Regions from separate parts of the Hydrogenophaga sp. L76 genome, predicted to be linked through region 1. Evidence: predicted binding sites of a transcription regulator. Region 1 holds the regulator's gene; each other region holds the start of a gene.

Region 1 (3,275 bases):
AACGCTATGTGATCGGTGTTTCCGGATTGCCGGGCATTGCCATTGCGTCGGAAACAGAGATTGAAGTATTGCCGACGGAAGTACGCTCTGCGGTCATGCGGGTCCAGGTTCCCCCGGGAACCGCTGCCACCGGTTCCCATTCCATCTATTTCGAAATCCAGGCTGTCGGAGATTCGGGCACACGTGTCACCGAAAAAGCGGCCTTCCTGGTACCGCGCTGAGCACCACTTTCAGTCAACCCGTTTCAAGATTCCCTATGAACACCACAATACTCAAAACACCGGTCAATGAACAGCTCCCGATTCCTTGGTGGCGCGTTCCCCACATGTGGCTGGTGGTGGGGGGGCCATTGGTGGTTGTTGTGGCCGCCATCATCACGGCCGTCATTGCAGTGAAGGGCGCAGACCCGGTGCTCAACAAGGCCGACTTTGAGCGCGACCTGAAGGCGGCCCAGATGCTGGACGGACAAGCTCGTGCCGAAGCGCTGATTCAACTTCAACCGGCTCACCAGGCTCGGAACCACGCAGCCTCCCCTGTGGTGCCACCGACGAAGTAATAGCGCGTGCTGCGACTATCCCAAGCCATGGCCTGAACGACTATGCACCGGTTATGCCCGGAATCGATCACAACAACACCCGAGGAGAAACAGGAATGACGGCTCAACGATGGATGTGGATTGCGTGGCCCGCATTTTTGGTGGCGGCGGTTCTGGAGATGATCGTGTTTGCCATGATCGATCCGAGTGATCTTCACTGGTTTGGGGCTCCTCTGGAGTTGTCTCGTCCAGCGGTCTACACGCTGGCATTTTTCACCTTCTGGATCGTGGCCATGGTGTCGAGTGCACTCACCTCTTTGCTGTCCATGTCACCTTTTGAAGTGAACCGGTGTCCCGTCCCGCCGGATCAGCGGCCGCGGGATTGTGCCAAGAATGAATCTTGTTCCTGAACGCTCCTGCAGATCTCCAAAATAAAAAACCCCAGCGGAGTGTTTCCAGCTGAGGCTTCCTGTTGGGACAGATGTTGGGTTCAGTGACCGGTCGGGGGGGTCACGATCAGCTTGAGCCCTTCGGTGTTTTTGATGTGGACGTAACGCTGTTTGACCTCGATGATGCCTTCGTCCACGAACTTGGAAAAAGTGCGGCTCACCGTCTCCAGCTTCATGCCCAGGTAGCTACCAATTTCTTCGCGTGTCATGCGGAGAATCAGCTCGGACTGGGAGAAGCCGCGGGCGTGCAGGCGCTGAACCAAATTCAGCAGGAACGCCGCGAGGCGTTCTTCTGCGCGCATGCTGCCAAGCAGCAGCATGACACTGTGGTCGCGCACAATTTCGCGGCTCATGATCTTGTGCACATGGTGTTGAAGGGTGGTGAACTCTCGGGAGAGTTCCTCGACTTGATCAAACGGCATCACACAGACTTCAGCATCTTCCAGTGCGATGGCATCGCAGGAATGGCGGTCGCTCACGATGCCATCCAGGCCGATGATCTCTCCGGTCATCTGGAAGCCGGTCACTTGATCCCTGCCATCGGCCGTGGTGACACAGGTTTTGAAGAAGCCGGAACGCACCGCGTAAAGCGAGGTGAACCGGTCACCCGTACTGAAAAGTGCCGACCCGCGTTTGATGCGTCGCCGCGCCGAAATGACATTGTCGAGCTTGTCCATTTCGTCTGGGTTGAGACCCATGGGTAGACACAATTCTCGCAGGTTGCAACTCGAACAGGCGACTTTGATGCTTTGTGCGTCCATAAATTATCCGGAAATCGGTGGTGAGCTTAACGCATAGCTGGGACTTGTGTCGAGGAAATGGCCGCGTGCCAGGCCCTTCCTGGGAGCGATGGCTTGCGAACACACGGGGGCTTGATCAAGATCAAGGGAGGATCTGCGAGCCTGGTGCACATTCGGGGCTCAGCATTGGAGAACAGTTTGTGAGTCACGCCATTTCCGATGAATTGCTCAAGCGATTCGATGTTCCCGGTCCGCGGTACACGTCGTACCCGACGGCTGACCGCTTTGTGGAAGCGTTCACCGAGGGCGACTATATACAAGCGCTGGAGCAGCGCAGAGCCGGCTCGTTGGCTCTTCCGCTCAGCATCTACGTACACATTCCGTTCTGCGAGTCGGTCTGCTATTACTGCGCCTGCAACAAGGTCATCACCAAACACCACGAACGGGCGGCCGAATACCTGCGCTACCTGTCACGTGAGGTGGAGTTGCAGGTCCAGCATTTTGGGAAGGGGCACAGCGTGTCCCAGTTGCACCTGGGTGGCGGCACGCCTACCTTTCTGTCCGATGCAGAGCTTGAGGATCTCATGACGATGATCCGGCGCAACTTCAAGTTGGTGCCGGGTGGCGAGTACTCGATCGAGGTGGATCCCCGGACCGTGACCGACCAGCGGCTTCAGACCTTGGCGAGACTGGGCTTCAACCGTCTCAGTTTTGGTGTCCAGGATTTCGACCCTGCCGTTCAGAAAGCGGTGCACCGCGTGCAACCCGCTGAACAGGTGTTCGCGCTGGTGGACACTGCGCGCAAGATCGGTTTCGAGTCGGTCAACGTTGATCTGATCTACGGTCTGCCGCTGCAGACGCCCGAGTCGTTTGCACGCACGCTCGCGCAAGTGAACCAGTTGCGGCCGGACCGCATTGCGCTATACGCCTATGCGCATCTCCCGTCCCGCTTCAAGCCACAACGTCGCATCATTTCCGCCGAGTTGCCCAGTCCTGGCGACAAGCTGTCCATGTTGTCAGCATCGCTGGATGCCATGAGCGATGCCGGGTATGTTTACGTGGGCATGGACCATTTCGCCCTGCCGACGGATGCACTCGCGGTTGCCAAGCGCCAGGGCCGCCTGCATCGCAACTTTCAGGGCTACAGCACGCAGCCCGATTGTGATCTGATCGCTCTGGGGGTTTCCGCTATTGGTCGCATCGGTGCTACCTACAGCCAGAACGCCAAGACGCTGGAGGAGTACTACGATGCCCTCGATCAGGGCAGGCTGCCCATCGTGCGTGGTCTTGTGCTCACGCGCGATGATCTGCTGCGCCGTGCCGTCATCATGTCCATCATGTGTCAGGGTCAGCTGCAGTACGAATCGATCGAACTGGGGCATCTGATCGAATTCAAAAGCTACTTCGCGCGTGAACTCGAGGTGTTGGCCGGACTGGCCGAACACGGCTTGGTCACCCTGGATGACAGCGGTGTTCAGGTCACGCCGACGGGCTGGTATCTGGTCCGGGCCATTGCCATGGTGTTCGACAAGAACCTGCAGGTTGATCTGG
Region 2 (3,275 bases), 1.9 Mb from region 1:
CGCTGCGACCCGAGTGGGCGCACCTGCTGCCCGATGGCATCAAACGCACCGAGGAGACCGACGTGCCGGTCGACGAGCTGCTGCCGGGCGACCTGATCACCGTGCGACCGGGTGAGCGTTTTCCGGCCGATGGCACGGTGGCGCAGGGCAGCACGCAGGCCGATGAATCCATGCTCACCGGTGAAGCCATGCCGGTGGCCAAGGCGGTGGGCGATGGCGTGACGGGCGGTGCGCTCAACGGCGAGGGCGCGGTGCAGGTCAGCGTGCGCGCGGTGGGCGCGCAGAGCGTGCTGGCGCACATCATCGCGCTGGTACAGGACGCGCAGGCGGGCAAGGCGCCGGTGCAGCGTCTGGTGGACAAGGTGGCTTCGGTGTTCGTGCCGGTGGTGCTGGTGATTGCGCTGTTCACGCTGGGCGGTTGGTTGTACGTGGGCGCGCCGGGGGAAGAGGCTTTGCTGCACGCGGTGTCGGTGCTGGTGATCGCTTGCCCCTGCGCGCTCGGCTTGGCCACGCCCGCGGCGATCATGGCCGGCACGGGCGTGGCGGCGCAACACGGCATTTTGATCAAGGACGCGCAGGCGCTGGAGATCGCGCACCGGGTGGACACCGTGGCGTTCGACAAGACCGGCACGCTGACCGTCGGCCATCCGCGGCTGCGGCTGATCGAGGCCGCTGCCGGCGTGGACGAGGTGGCGGTGTTGCAGGCGGCGAGCGCGCTGCAGGCGCAGAGCGCGCACCCACTGGCGCGCGCCGTGCTGGAGGCTGCGGCCACGCGTGGACTGACGGTGGCCGCCGATGCAGCGCAGGATGTGCAGGCGGTGTCGGGCCGCGGCAGCCTGGGCACGGTGCAGGGCGCAAAGCTGGCGCTGGGCAGCCTGCGCTGGATGGACGAACTGGGCGCGGCCATGGGCCCGCTGGCGGCGCGTGCGCAGACGCTGCAGGACGAAGGTGCCACGGTGTCGGTGCTGGCGGCGCAGGGCGAGAGCAGTGCCCCCGACCCTGGCTCCGCCAGGCCCCCCGAGGGGGTGCAGCCGTACTTGGGGCGGCCCGGCGAACGGCTGATTCAATGGGCACCGCTGGCCCTGCTGGCCTTCGCCGACGAAGCCAAGCCCGGCGCGGCCGCTGCGCTGGCCGGGCTGCGGGCCCAGGGTCTGCGGCTCTTCATGGTCTCGGGCGACAACCGCGGCGCCGCGCTGGCCATGGCCCACACGCTGGGCCTGCGGGCCGACGAAGGCGAGGTGATCGCCGAGGTGCTGCCGGGCGACAAGGCGGCGGTGGTTCAGCGCCTGAAGCTGGGCGAACGCGAACCGCCGCCGGGCCTGGTGGCGCTGGCGGCGGTGGAGGGAGGCACGCCGCCCGCATTGTTGGCGAGGGAAAGCGGCGACCCCGCCGCCGGGCCGCCCCAAGGCGGGGTCAGCCCCCTCGGGGGGCAGCGACCCGCGCCAGCGGTGGAGCGTGGGGGCCTTCACACCGTGGCGATGGTCGGCGATGGCGTGAACGACGCGCCGGCGCTCGCAGCGGCCGATGTCGGCATGGCCATGAGCCACAGCCAGGGTGGCAGTTCCGACGTGGCGATGCACGCTGCGGGCATCACGCTGATGCGCGGCGACCCGATGCTGGTGGCCGCCGCGCTCGACATCTCGCGCCGCACCGTGAGCAAGATCCGGCAGAACCTGTTCTGGGCCTTCGCTTACAACGCCGCCGGCATTCCGCTGGCCGCGCTGGGTTACCTGAGCCCGGTGCTGGCGGGTGCGGCGATGGCGATGAGTTCGGTGAGCGTGGTCAGCAACGCCCTGTTGCTCAAGCGCTGGAAGCCGCCAGTGCAGCGGTGAAACGCCGTGGGGTGGGCGGCTGTGCGTCGCCTGCCGTCCGGGCGCTGCTACTTGGTGGTCAGGGTTGATTTGCGTCAATCTGGTTCGCGCCGTGTTCGGTGATAGTCTTGGGGCGAGTTAACCGACCGCTGGGTTGGTTTTGATCCCTGAGGAGACAAACACCATGAATCACGAAGCCCTGCGGGTCATCCGCGACGAACACGCCTCGCTGGCGGCGATGCTGCAATCGCTGATGCAGATGGTCCGGCGCGGTCCCGATCCCGAAGGCACCGGCCAGACCGAGCTGTTTTTTGACGTGTTGCGGGCGATGCTGTTCTACATCGACGAGTTTCCCGAGAAGCACCACCACCCCAAGGAATCGGACCTGCTGTTTCCCCGCGTGGCGCGCGTGGCGCCGCACACCATGGCCGCCATTGACCAGCTCGAGCGCGACCACATGCAGGGTGAATTGCGTGTGCGCGAACTCATGCATTTGCTGATGGCCTGGGAACTGCTGGGCGAAACCCGGCGCCAGGCGTTCGAGGACGAGGTGACCCGCTATGTGGATTTCTACCTGGAGCACATGCGGCTGGAAGAGTCGGTGATCCTGCCGGAAGCCGAAAAGAGCCTGACCGACGCCGACTGGCACGCGCTCAACGCCGCGTTCGCCACCAACCAGGACCCCCTGAACAGCCGCGTACCGCGCGACCCGCAGTTCGACCGCCTGTTCACCCGCATCGTGATGCGCGCACCCGCGCCGGTGGGCCTGGGTCAGGGCTGATCGCCGTTCTCCGGGGCGTGGTGGCGGTACAGCCACCGGTGAAACAGCGTAACGTGGTGTGCGAGGGCGGTGGTTTGACGGCTGAGGATGAACACCAGAGTGGTGTTTGCGTGACCAGGGTCAATGCCCGCCGCGGTCCGATCGGGGATGCTGGGAACTGTCCAGTACCAGTTCCCGCCAGATGCGGGCTCGCCATGTCACATCCTGTCCTGCTTCCTCGCTTCGACGAATCCCATGAGCTCTCACGGCAGTTGCACACCCTGGTGCAATGGTTTCAGCGGGTGCCCGACACCCGGGGACAGGGTGGGCACGCCGCTTTTTTCGACGTCCTGCGGGCGGGGCTGGTCGACGTCTGTGCCGCGATCCCCGAGCAGCGGCCGGGTGCCGATGCCTTGGTCATGCTGGCCGTTGCCCAACTGGAGCGCCAGCCCCTGCAAAACGATCCACTGGTCTCCGATCTGCTGCCATTGCTGCGGGCCCACGGCTTTCTGGACGGCGAGCGTCGCACCCAGCTGACGGCGACGCTGCGGCGTCTGTTGGACCGGCACCTGCGCCTGTTCTGGCAGGTGTCGGATGTGCCCGTGCTGGCCGTCGCAACGGCGCGCAGCCAGCGAGTCGCCGCGGTCGATATCAACCCACTCAACCGGTTCTGGACGCTGCGGCTGGGGCAGGTTGGCGCGGAA
Region 3 (3,275 bases), 1.5 Mb from region 1:
CGATCGCGTCCATCGGCCAGGCCGCCCAGGCGAACACCGCCTGGAACATGAACAGCAGCAACAGCGCCAGCAAGGCCATGCCCCACAGCGGGTGCAGCGCAAAGCGGTCGATGCGGTCGCTCAGGCCCCAGCGCTTGGCGGGGGCCTGCAGGGTCAGCGCCAGCAGTTCGCGCACCCGCTGGTTGAGCGCCACCGGGTCCACCACGCCGGCGTCGGCCGCGGCAGGCAACGGCGTCGGAAGCCCCTGGGTGAACAGGGCATCCAGTTGCTCCAGCAAGGCGCGCGCGCCGTCTTTCTGCACGCTCACCGCGGACACGACCGGCATGCCCAGTTCCGCGGCCAGGGCAGCGGTGTCGATGCGCATGCCTTGCGCCTGCGCCACGTCGGCCATGTTGAGAACCAGCACCATGGGCAGTCCCAGCGCTTGGGCTTCCAGCACCAGCCGCAGGTTGAGCTGCAGGTGCGTGGCATCAACCACGCACACCAGCAGGTCGGGCCGCGCTTCGCCGTCCAGGCGCCCCTGCACCACGTCGCGCGTGACCTGCTCGTCCTGGCTCAGCGGGTCCAGGCTGTAGGTGCCGGGCAGGTCCAGCAGTTGCGCGCGCCGGCCCAACGGCGTGGTCAGCCAGCCCTGTTTGCGTTCGACGGTCACACCCGCGTAGTTGGCCACCTTCTGCCGGTGGCCGGTGAGCAGGTTGAACAGCGCGGTCTTGCCGCAGTTCGGGTTGCCGAGCAGGGCCAGCCGGGGAGCCGCGGCGCTCATTGGGAAGCCTCCGTGCTGCGCACTGCGGCGCGAGCTGGCTTGGGGCGGCCCGGCGCGGCGCTCATACTTTTACGGCCCAGCGCACCTGCAGCAACGCCGCTTCGTGGGCGCGCAAGGCGAAGGTGGACTGCCCCACGCGCACCGCGATCGGCCCGCCGCGCAGCCAGCCCCGCGACACCACCCGCACCGACTCGCCGGGCAGGAACCCGATCTCGGCCATCCGGCGCAGGGTCCTGCGGCTGTCCTCGTCGCGCGCCGGAGCAAAGACCTGCAACACGCCCGGCGTGTGCATCGGACCCTGGTGCAATGCACTCACCCGATCGGCAGGCGCCAGATCATCGTCAACAGGCAAAGGCCAGGAAACCGCTTGGGGTGTGGAGAGGGACACGGTCACATCCATGAATGAAAAGAAGTGAGCAGAGCGTAAACAAACGATATTGATTCTCATTTGCTTTAAATCAAGCTTTCACAAAAACCTGAACCGGCACAGGGCATCCGTCCGGCGGTGTAAATCCATTATTTTGTTTAGGCCTAAAATAATTTCTCTCCGTTGGAAATAACCGACACCATGGTTTTTTCACCGGTGCTACCTTCGCCGGACCATGAAAAAGCTCTGGGACATTTCCCCTCCCGTCAACGCCAGCACGCCGGTTTTCCCGGGCGATACGGCCTACGCCCAGCAGTGGGTGGCCCGCATCGAACCCGGCTGCCCGGTCAACGTGAGCGCCATCACGCTCTCGCCCCACGTGGGCGCACACGCCGACGCCCCGCTGCACTACGACCCTTCTGGCGCCGCCATCGGCGCGGTCGAGCTCGACGCCTTTCTCGGCCCCTGCCGCGTGATCCACGCCATCGGTTGCGGCCCGCTGGTGCGGCCGGAACACCTGGCGCATGCACTCGACCAGTTGCCGCCTCGCGTGCTGGTGCGCGTGTACCGGCTTCAGCCCCAAGACCGCTTTGACAACGCCCTGCCGGCTTTTGCCCCGGAAACGGTTTCACTGCTGGCCGACCGCGGCGTGAAGCTCATCGGCATCGACAGCGCCAGCATCGACCCCGCCGACAGCAAGACGCTGGAGAGCCACCAGGTGATCCGCCGCCGCGGCCTGCGCGTGCTGGAAAACCTGCTGCTCGACGACGTGCCCGAAGGCGACTACGAGCTCATCGCCCTGCCCCTGAAGCTGACCACCGCCGACGCCAGCCCGGTGCGTGCCGTGCTTCGTGAACTGTGATTTCCCCAGGAGACAAAAACCCATGACCACCCAGCAAGACTGCATCGCCCTCGACGCGCAAGACCCGCTGCGCGACCTGCGCAAGCTCTTCACCCTCCCCGAAGCCACCATCTACCTCGACGGCAACTCGCTCGGCGTGATGCCCGCCGCCGCCCCGGCCCGCGTGGCCGACGTCGTGACCCGCGAGTGGGGCACCGACCTGATCCAGAGCTGGAACAAGAACGGCTGGTTCGCCATGCCGCAGAAGGTGGGTGACAAGATCGCACGCCTGATCGGCGCCGCACCGGGCACCGTGGTCGCGACCGACAGCACCTCGGTCAACCTGTTCAAGGTGCTGAGCGCGGCGATGAACATCGTGGCCACTGACGCGCCGCAGCGCAAGCAGATCGTGAGCGAACGCAGCAACTTCCCCACCGACCTCTACATCGCCGAAGCCCTGTGCAAGCAACACGGCATGGAGCTGGTGCTGGTGGAGCCGGAAGACATGGCCGCCTCGCTCACCGCGAACGTGGCCATCCTCATGCTCACGCACGTGAACTACCGCACCGGCGCCATGCACAACATGGCCGCCGTGACCGCCGCGGCGCATGCCGAAGGCATCCTGACCGTGTGGGACCTGGCGCACAGCGCGGGCGCGGTTCCAGTCGACCTGAATCAGGCCGGGGCCGACTTCGCCGTTGGCTGCGGCTACAAATACCTCAACGGCGGCCCCGGCGCCCCCGCCTTCGTGTGGGTGAACACCCAACACGCCGACCGCTTCTGGCAACCGCTGGCCGGTTGGTGGGGCCACGCCACGCCGTTCGATTTCACGCCCGACTACCGACCCGCCCCCGGCATCACGCGCTACCAGTGCGGCACCCAGCCCATGATCAGCCTGGCCGCGCTGGAATGCGGCGTGGACACGCTGCTGGCCGCCGATGCCCAAGGTGGCATGGCCGCGCTGCGCAGCAAGTCGTTGGCGTTGACCGACCTGTTCATCCAGCTCGTCGAAGAACGCTGTGCGGGCCACGGTCTGGGTCTGGCGACGCCGCGCGAACATGCGCAGCGCGGTTCACAGGTGTGCCTCACCCGGGACGAAGGTGCCTACGCCATCGTGCAGGCGCTGATCGCGCGCGGCGTGGTGGGCGACTTCCGCGCCGGCGATGGTGGCCACCACAAGGACATCCTGCGCTTCGGTTTCACGCCGCTCTACATCGGCTTCGAGGACGTGTGGAACGCGGTCGAGCAGTTGAAGCAGGTGCTCGAAACAGCGGAGTGGCAACGCCCCGAGTTCAACCGCAAAC

The links. The regulator FNR, encoded in region 1, switches genes on or off when oxygen is low (the NO sensors DNR and NnrR bind a similar motif). The targets are predictions, from matches to a motif close to TTGATNNNNATCAA.
Region 2: a site for FNR is predicted at 1,897-1,910, ahead of AC23D4_RS14965 (hemerythrin domain-containing protein). Genes of this name have one in related genera too.
Region 3: a site for FNR is predicted at 1,212-1,225, ahead of AC23D4_RS08745 (FeoA family protein). Genes of this name have one in related genera too.

Annotation. Positions count from the first base shown of each region.
Region 1 covers NZ_CM172807.1:358,801-362,075, forward strand. The annotation lists gene ccoG (cytochrome c oxidase accessory protein CcoG) at 1-221, shown strand, start outside; gene AC23D4_RS01675 (nitrogen fixation protein FixH) at 257-556, shown strand; gene AC23D4_RS01680 (hypothetical protein) at 652-945, shown strand; gene fnr (fumarate/nitrate reduction transcriptional regulator Fnr) at 1,026-1,745, opposite strand; gene hemN (oxygen-independent coproporphyrinogen III oxidase) at 1,925-3,275, shown strand, end outside.
Region 2 covers NZ_CM172807.1:3,100,529-3,103,803, forward strand. The annotation lists gene AC23D4_RS14960 (heavy metal translocating P-type ATPase) at 1-1,832, shown strand, start outside; gene AC23D4_RS14965 (hemerythrin domain-containing protein) at 1,996-2,592, shown strand; gene AC23D4_RS14970 (hypothetical protein) at 2,787-3,275, shown strand, end outside.
Region 3 covers NZ_CM172807.1:1,832,649-1,835,923, forward strand. The annotation lists gene feoB (ferrous iron transporter B) at 1-763, opposite strand, end outside; gene AC23D4_RS08745 (FeoA family protein) at 825-1,211, opposite strand; gene kynB (arylformamidase) at 1,366-1,992, shown strand; gene kynU (kynureninase) at 2,015-3,275, shown strand, end outside.